Regions from separate parts of the Micromonospora sp. DT53 genome, predicted to be linked through region 2. Evidence: riboswitches for the same ligand, from Rfam matches in the RefSeq annotation. Region 2 holds a riboswitch; the other holds the start of a gene.
The links. Region 2 has a riboswitch for thiamine pyrophosphate ahead of ACLQ3B_RS00460 (ECF transporter S component). Riboswitches for the same ligand answer to the same signal wherever they lie in the genome.
Positions count from the first base shown of each region.

Region 1: it holds a riboswitch for thiamine pyrophosphate, as region 2 does, so the genes downstream of both, thiE (thiamine phosphate synthase) here and ACLQ3B_RS00460 (ECF transporter S component) in region 2, are expected to answer to the same signal.

Region 1 covers NZ_JBNCKM010000004.1:540,717-545,123, forward strand. Annotated here, with positions in the region: gene ACLQ3B_RS16790 (ThuA domain-containing protein) at 1-1,576, opposite strand, end outside; TPP riboswitch at 1,947-2,056, shown strand; gene thiE (thiamine phosphate synthase) at 2,051-2,677, shown strand; gene thiO (glycine oxidase ThiO) at 2,674-3,828, shown strand; gene thiS (sulfur carrier protein ThiS) at 3,819-4,019, shown strand; gene ACLQ3B_RS16810 (thiazole synthase) at 4,016-4,407, shown strand, end outside.
Region 2 covers NZ_JBNCKM010000001.1:90,318-94,724, reverse strand. Annotated here, with positions in the region: gene ACLQ3B_RS00470 (aminoglycoside N(3)-acetyltransferase) at 1-776, opposite strand, end outside; gene ACLQ3B_RS00465 (alpha/beta fold hydrolase) at 803-1,633, opposite strand; TPP riboswitch at 1,741-1,845, shown strand; gene ACLQ3B_RS00460 (ECF transporter S component) at 1,921-2,508, shown strand; gene ACLQ3B_RS00455 (ABC transporter ATP-binding protein) at 2,617-4,047, shown strand; gene ACLQ3B_RS00450 (energy-coupling factor transporter transmembrane component T family protein) at 4,044-4,407, shown strand, end outside.

The sequences.
Region 1 (4,407 bases), on a different contig from region 2:
TGACGACGTTCCACTCGACCAGGCCGCGGGGGCCCCGGTTCGGGTTGTCCGTGTTGGCGTCCGGCCCGTAGTCGCCGACGTACAGCGTGTTGGTCTTCGGGTCGGTGCCGATCCGGAACGGGTTACGGAAGCCCATCGCGTAGATCTCGGGACGGGTCTTCTCGGTGCCCGGAGCAAAGAGGTTGCCCGACGGAACGGTGTACGTCCCGTCGTCCTCCGGGTGGATCCGGATCACCTTGCCGCGCAGGTCGTTCGTGTTCGCGGAGGTGCGCTGCGAGTCGTAGTCCTGGCGGCCCGCCCGCTCGTCCAGCGGCGAGTACGAGTTCGACTCGAACGGGTTGGTGTTGTCACCGGTGGCCAGGTAGAGATTGCCGTCGCCGTCGAAGGTCATGCTGCCGCCGGCGTGGCAGCAGGTGTTGCGTTGGGTGTCGACCCGCAGCACCTGCTTCTCGCTGGCGAGGTTGATGGTGTCGCCGGTGACCGTGAAACGGGACAGCAGGTTGCGGGTGACCCCGTCGTTCGGGGCGTAGTACAGGTACACCCAGTTGTTTGTGGCGAAGTCCGGGTCGAGCCGGATGCCGATGAGGCCGTCCTCGTTACCGGTGAAGACGTCCAGGTCGACGGCGGTGACGGTGTTGCCGGTGTCCGGCTTCACGATCTGCACGCGACCGTCGCGCTCGATGTAGAACACCCGCCCGTCGGGGGCGATGTCCAACTCCATCGGGTTGCTGGTGTTGCTGTCCAGCGTGACCTTCTCGAAGTTCGAGGTCTTCGAGGCGCCGCAGTCGGCGTTCTCGACACCTGCCGCGGTGCGGATGCCGCCGAGCAGGTGGGAGAGGAACTCGGGCTCGGCGTACGACTCCCGGGTGTGCCCCAGGCCCGTGTACCAGGATCGGCCACCGTCGTAGTCCTGACACCAGGAGACCGGGTGGTCCGCACCCATCGCGCCGGCGCCGGGGGTGTAGCTCTTCTCGTCCAGGCTGGCCAGCACGTGGACGTCCGGCCGGGGGTTGGTCTGGTAGTTGTACCACTCGTCGAACCGGGACCAGCGGTCCGGCAAACCGGCGGTGGACGGGTGGGCGTGGTCCTCCACCTTGACCGTGGCCTGCTGGTTCTGCGGGTGGTTGGCGAAGTACGCGCCGACCAGGTCGCCGTACCAGGCCCAGCTGTACTCGGTGTCCGACGCGGCGTGGATGCCGACGTAACCGCCGCCGGCCTTCACGTAGCGCTCGAACGCCGCCTGCTGGTCGGCGTTGAGCACGTCACCGGTGGTGGAGAGCCAGATCACCGCCTTGTACTTCGCCAGGTTGGCGTCGTTGAATGCGGCGCCGTCCTCGGAGTTGTCCACGGTGAATCCGTTGGCCACGCCGAGCTGCTGGATGGCGGCGATGCCGGTGGGGATGGAGTCGTGCCGGAAGCCGGCGGTCTTGGAGAAGACGAGGACGGAGAAGGGATCGGCTGCGGCCTTTGGCGCCTTCGGCGCCACCTGGCTGACCGGGGCTGCGGCTTTCGCATCCCGTGGGGGGACCTGGGCGGCCGCCTGGGCAGGCGCGCCGAACAGGGTGGTCGAGGCCATGGCCAGGGAGATCAGGGTTGCGGTGATGGGTAAACGGGCACGACGAGAACGGGACACGCCGCCTCCTGTGTCGTAGTGACAGAGATCGCGGGAGTCGGCTCGCCGAAGGCCGTCCCTGATGGAGCCGGTGGTCACACCCTGCCAAGGTGCCTCCACCGACATTTTGTCGAATCGCTGAACAAATTAATTCGGCTGGCTCGATGTCGGGCAAGATGCGGACGGGTAACGGTTCTGCAACGGGGGGCGACATTCCGAACAGGACCGCATGAAGTGCCCCATTGGATCTCGGTCGTTTTGGCGTGGCCCGGTCGCCGGCCGCCGCCGACCCCCGCGCCTTGGCAGGCCGGCGGATCTGTCGTACGGTGACACGCAAGTAACCCACGGGAGCCCGGTGTACCGGGCTGAGAGGGGGGCTGACAGCCCCCGACCGTCGAACCTGATCCGGGTAATGCCGGCGCAGGGAGGAGCGTTGCCGTGCCGTCCCTGGGGCGATTGCATCTCATCACCGACACCCGACCCGGTCGCGACCCACTCGCCGTGGTTCGCGCCGCCCTCACCGTGGCCCACGCCGAGCTGGTGGTGCAGGTCCGGGTCGAGGACTCCGCCACCGACCGCGAGGCGTACGAACTGACCCGGCGGGTGCTGGCGCTCTGCGTGTCGTACGGGGCGACCTGCCTGGTCAACGACCGGTTGCACGTGGCGTTGGCGGTGGGCGCCGCCGGTGGGCACGTCGGCGCAGACGACCTGCCGGTCGCCGCCGCCCGCCGGGTGCTCGGCCCCACCGGCGTGCTGGGCGCCACCGCCCGCGCCCCGGGTACCGCGAGCGAGGCCGTCACGGCGGGAGCCAGCTACCTCGGCGTCGGGCCGTGCCACACCACAAGCACCAAGACCGGCCTGCCGGATCCCATCGGGCCCGCCGGGGTACGCGCCGTCGTCGACGCCGTCGACGTCCCGGTCATCGCGATCGGCGGAGTGACCGCCGCCCGGGTGCCGGCGCTGCGGGCCGCCGGGGCGTACGGGGTGGCGGTGGTCGGCGCCGTCTCCGCCGCCGCCGACCCGGCACGGGCCACCGCCGAGCTGATCGAGGCCCTGACGTGCTGACCGGCCGGTCCCCGTCACCGCCGTCGAGCGACCGGGTCCGGCCGGACGTGGCAGTGGTGGGGGCGGGGCCGATCGGGCTGGCGATCGCGTGGCGTTGCGCCGCGCGAGGGCTCCGGGTGGTGGTGCACGATCCGGTACCCGGCTCGGGGGCGTCGGCGGTGGCCGCCGGCATGCTCTCCCCGGTCGCCGAGGCGTACTTCGGTGAACGGGAGCTGACCGGGTTGCTGCTGGCGTCCGCCGCCCGCTGGCCGACGTTCGCCGCCGAGCTGACCGAGACCACCGGAGTCGAGATCGGCTACCGGACCGAGGGCACCCTGATGGTCGGGCTCACCGGCGACGACCTGGCCGAGGCGCGTCGCCTGTGGGCGTACCAGCAGGGGTTGGGTTTGCCGGTGACGCCGCTGCGCCCCAGCGAGCTGCGCGACCGCGAACCGGCGCTGGCCCCACGGGTGCGTGGCGGCGCCCTCGCGCCCACCGACCACCAGGTCGACCCCCGGCTGCTGGTGCCGGCGCTGCGCGCGGCCGCGCAGCGAGCCGGCGCGGTGCTCGTGCCACAGCCGGTCCGAAACCTGTCCGATGTGGACGCCAAGGTCACCGTGGTCGCCGCCGGCTGCGGGGCTGCCGCGCTCACCGGCCTGCCGGTGCGGCCGGTGAAGGGCCAGATCCTCCGACTCCGCGCGCCCGACGGCGTCGCGCCGGGCTTCCGGCACGTGATCCGGGGGTACGCCGACGGCGAGCACGTCTACCTGGTGCCCCGCACCGACGGTGAGGTCGTGCTCGGCGCGACCGTCGAGGAGCGCTCCGACACCACTGTCACCGCCGGCGCGGTCCAGCGACTGCTGCGCGCCGGGGTCGACCTGCTACCCGAACTGGCCGAGTACGACCTGGTCGAGGCGATCGCCGGGCTGCGCCCGGGCACCCCGGACAACGCGCCGATCCTCGGGCCGCTGCCCGACCGACCGGACGTCCTGGCCGCCACCGGGCACCACCGGCACGGCATCGTGCTCACCCCGATCACCGCCGACCTGATCGCCGACCTGGTGCTCGGCGGCGTACCCGATCCGCTGCTCACGCCCTTCCGGGCCGACCGCTTCGGCGGCCCCGCGTCGGGCGGACCTGAACCGACGATGGAGGGGGACCTGTGGAGTTGACGGTGAACGGGTCCGGGCGCAGCGTCGCCGCTGGCGCGTCCGTGGCGGACCTGGTCCGCGACATCGTGCCGCACCCACGTGGGGTGGCGGTCGCGGTCAACGGTGAGGTGGTGCCCCGGACCGGCTGGCCGGCCCGCGTGCTGCGCGACGGCGACCGGGTCGAGGTGCTCACCGCGGCCCAGGGCGGGTGAGCGGCGTGTCGTTCGAGCTGGGTGGGGAGACCTTCACCTCACGGCTGATCCTCGGCACCGGCGGCGCCGCGAACCTGCACGTGTTGGAGCAGGCGATCCGGGCGTCCGGCACCGAGATGGTCACCCTGGCGCTGCGCCGGGTGGGCACGGCCCCGGGCTCAGCCGGCGGGCTGCTGGAGCTGCTGGACCGGTGCGGCGTACGCCTGCTGCCGAACACCGCCGGCTGCCACACCGCGACCGAGGCGGTGAAGGTGGCCCGGCTGGCCCGGGACGCGTTCGACACCGCCTGGGTCAAGCTGGAGGTGATCGGTGACGAGCGGACCCTCCTGCCCGACGGGGTGGAGCTGCTCCGCGCCGCCGAGGAGTTGGTCGCCGACGGCTTCACCGT
Region 2 (4,407 bases):
CAGCGAACCGCGAAGTCGACAGCCGCCCGCTGGCGCATCAACCTGCCGGTCCCGGTGCCGACCGGTCCGGTGCGTACCGCCCCGGTGGCCTCCAGGTCTTCGCCCAACGCGGCGAAGTCGTCCGCGTCGAGCCGTACGTCCTGCCACCACGCCCACTCCCGGCCACCGTCGCCGGTACGCACGGCGGCACCGAGCCGCTCCCGGGGCGAGCCGGGGCAGCGATACTCGGCCAGGTGCAGCGAGGTGCTCACCGAGTGGTCCACGCCGAGCAGCAACACGTCGGCGTCCAGGTCGTAGAGCCGGGCCAGCGGGGAGCCCTCGCCGAGCATGTCCGCCAGGGTGTGCCCGGCGACCACCTGCTCGGCGGCCGGGCCGAGCGCGGCGAACGACACGTGCGGGTGGGAGCTGCGCAGCGCACCGGGCCAGCCGCGGACCGTCTCGGCGAGCGCACCCATGAACCGGCTCGGTGTGACCGCCGGGTCGAAGCCCGGCATCTCCGAGCGGATCAGCGGCCACCAGTCCGCCGGCACCGGCGGCCGGCGCCACTGCGCGGGGTCGCTGTTGTCGGGCGTGTGGGTGGGCACGACGATCGTGCCGTCCGGGCCGAGGGCGTCGCGCAGGGCGAGGACCACCGCGTGCGGGCCGCCACTGACGAAGCCCAGCGGGCGCAGCGCGGCGTGTACCAGCAGCGTCGCGCCGGGGCGTACGCCCAGCACGCGCAGCTGCGCGGCAATCGAGCGACGGCTGCCCGGCCCGCTGACGTCGGTCGTCACCACGGCTTCCCCTCGTTGACCCGCACGGCTCAGGCCGTCCCGCCGACTCGGGCCAGGATCGCCTCGGCGAGCGGGGCCGGCGCGGCGTCCGGGATCCAGTGACTCACCCCGGGCAGCCGCACGAAGCGGTAGTCCCCTGTGACGTTCGCCGCGCACGCCTCGGCGGCGGTCCGGCCGATGGCGATGTCCCGGTCACTCCAGACGTATGTGGTGGGCACCGCGACCGGGCCGACGCCGGCCAGGTCGGCGCGGGACATCGCGCGGTACCAGTTCAGCGCGGCCGTGAGCGCCGCCGGCTCGCGCATCGGGTCGGCGTACCTGTTCACCCGGGACGTGTCGCCCGCCCCGCCGAGCAGCATCCGTAGCGCGGTGGCGTGCCACGCCAGCAGCACCTTCTCCGCCTTGCCCGGCTTGCGGAACAGCGCAATGTACGACGAGCGGAGCTTCTGTCGGCCGTCGTTGGCCAGGGCGTGCGCCATTGCCGACGGATGCGGCACGGACACCGCGGTCAGCGTGCGGACCCGCTCGGGGTGCCGGGCGGCGACCGCCCAGGCCACTATCGCGCCCCAGTCGTGCCCGACCAGGTGGACGGCGTCCAGCCCGAGCGCGTCGAGCACGGCCACCACGTCGCTGACGAGTTCGGGGACCCGGTAGTCGGCCACCGCAGTGGGCCGGGCGCCGGGCGAGTAACCGCGCTGGTCCAGCGCGTACGTGCGTAGCCCACCCGTGTGCAGCATCGACGCCACGTCGTCCCACTCGCCGCTGTGCTGGGGGAAACCGTGCAGCAGCAGGACGGGTGCGCCGCCCGGTGGACCGCCGACGGTCACCTCGAACGTGAGGCCTCGCGCGTCAACCCGCATGATCGGAAGCGTACCCAGAGGGCGGCGGCCCGGTCGCTCCCGCAGGTCAGGAGGATGCCCTGCTGGGCCCGCGACAGTGGTCGGTGTTAGCGTCAGCGAGACAACTTCATATCCGACAGGGGAGCGCACAGCGCTGAGAGTGCGGGCACGCCCGCAGACCCTCGAACCTGATCTGGGTAATGCCAGCGCAGGGAGTTCGGTCGACCTCCAGCCGCGCCGCAGTCCGGTGCCACCGGACGCGGCGTGCGTCTTCTCCTGGTTCTCTTCACTTGAACTGGGAGCAAACCATGGACAACACCACCAACCGTTGGCGCACCATCGACATCGTGGTCGCCTCGGTGATCGCGGTCGCCTTCGGCGTCATCTTCTGGGCCTGGGGCCTGGTGTGGAGCGCCACCGAGGGTGCGTTCGCCTTCTTCCCGCCGGCGCAGACGCTGCTCTACGGCGTCTGGCTGATGCCGGCGGTGATCGGTGGGCTGGTCATCCGCAAGCCCGGCGCCGCGCTCTACTGCGAGACCGTGGCCGCAGTCCTGTCAGCGCTGCTGGGCAGCCAGTGGGCCGGCACGGTGATCCCGCAGGGCATCGTGCAGGGCATCGGCGCCGAGTTGGCCTTCGCCGCCTTCCAGTACCGGTCGTTCCGGCTGCCGACCGCGGTGTTCGCCGGCGCGCTGACCGGCCTCAGCGCCGCGCTGTTCGACTTCTTCGTCTGGAACGTCGACTACGAGCTGACCGACTACCGCATCCCGTACGCGCTGCTCACCATCGTCAGCGCCACCGTGATCGCCGGCCTGGGCGGCTGGTTGCTGACGAAGGCCCTGGCCAACACCGGCGTCCTGGATCGCTTCCCCGCAGGCCGAAACCGAGCCCTGATCTGACCCCTCCTCGATCACGTTGATCAAGAGGTTTGCGTCAACGGAAGCCGATTTTCTGACGCAAACCTCTTGATCAACAAGGTGGAGCGGGAGCCTGGGAGGGGTGGGTTGGTGGGCGGGGTACTGCTGCGGGGATTTGGGTGGCGGCATGCTGGGCGGCGCGCCTGGGCCGTGCGCGGGGTTGATCTGCGGGTTGAGGCTGGGGAGCGGGTTTTGCTTCTCGGGCCCTCGGGGGCTGGGAAGAGCACCCTGCTCAGCGCGCTGGCCGGGCTGCTCCCCGAGGACTCCGGCGAGCAGGAGGGCACCGTCGAGATCGACGGGCTCGACCCGCGCAAGGGGCGGGAACGGGTCGGCATCGTCTTCCAGGACCCGGAGACCCAACTGGTGATGGCGCGCTGCGGCGACGACGTCGCGTTCGGGCTGGAGAACCGGGGAGTACCGGCCGACGAGATCTGGCCCCGAGTGGACGAGGCGCTGCACCGGGTCGGCTTCCCGTACCCCCGGGACCGCCACACCGCGGCGCTCTCCGGCGGTGAACAGCAACGCCTCGCCCTGGCCGGCGCGCTGGCCCTGCGCCCCGCCCTGCTGCTGCTCGACGAGCCGACCGCCAACCTCGACCCGGCCGGGGCCGACCTGGTCCGGCACGCGGTGGCCGGCGCGCTGGACGCCGACACCACCCTGATCCTGGTCGAACACCGGGTCGCCGAAGCACTGCCGCTGGTCGACCGGGTGGTAGTCCTGGAACCGGGTGGCGGCGTCCGCGCGGACGGCACACCCGAGGCGGTCTTCGCCGCCCACGGTGCCGCCCTGGCCGCCGAGGGGGTCTGGGTGCCCGGTCACCCCATCGCGCCCCGGGCGGCCACCGCCGGGCCCGGGCAGCTGTTGCTCACCGCCGACCGGCTCGGCCTGCCGCCCCGCCTGGGCTCCACCGACCTGGCGGTACGCGCCGGTGAAGCACTCGCCGTACGCGGACCGAACGGCGCCGGCAAGTCCACCCTGGCGTTGCTGCTCGGCGGTCTGCTCCGGCCGGGCAGCGGACGGGTCACCGCGTCCACCGAGTTGGCCGGCGCGGACAGGCGCACTCCCCCGCACCGGTGGCGGGCGCCCGCGCTGGCCCGACGGATCGGATCGGTCTTCCAGGACCCGGAGCACCAGTTCGTCACCAGCACCGTCTTCGACGAGCTGGCGCTCGGCCCGCGCCGCACCGGTCAACCCGAGGCGGCCGTCAAGGAGACAGTGGCCGGGCTACTGGACCGGCTGCGGCTGACCCGGCTCGCCGCCGCCAACCCGTACACCCTCTCCGGTGGTGAGGCGCGGCGACTGAGCGTCGCGACCGCCCTGGCCACCGCGCCACGTCTGCTGATCTGCGACGAACCCACCTTCGGCCAGGACCGGCGGACCTGGCGGGAGCTGGTCGACCTCTTCGCCGACCTGCGCGACGCCGGGCACGGCGTGGTCACGGTCACCCACGACGCGGACTTCGTCGCCGCGCTCGCCGACCGCACCGTGACCCTCCGACGCGCCTCGGACGACGACCGATGATCAGCATCGAGCCGGTCGCCGCGCCGGACGCGCCGTTGGCCCGCCGCAACCCGGTGGCGAAGGTCGCCGCCGCACTGGTCTTCTCGTTCACCCTGCTGGCGACCCTGGACCCGGTGGCCCCGGCGATCGCCATCGCCCTCGAACTGGCCGTCCTGCCGCTGTTCGGCATCCGCTACCGGGTGCTGGCCCGAAGGGCCTGGCCACTGCTGCTCAGTGCCGCCGGCATCCTGGTCACCCTCGTGCTGTTCGCCGCCGACCGGTCCGGCCGGGTCCTGCTGGACGCCGGGCCGGTGCTGGTGAGCACCGGCGTACTGCTCACCGCGCTCGGCCTGGTGCTGCGGGTGTTCGCGGTGGCGCTGC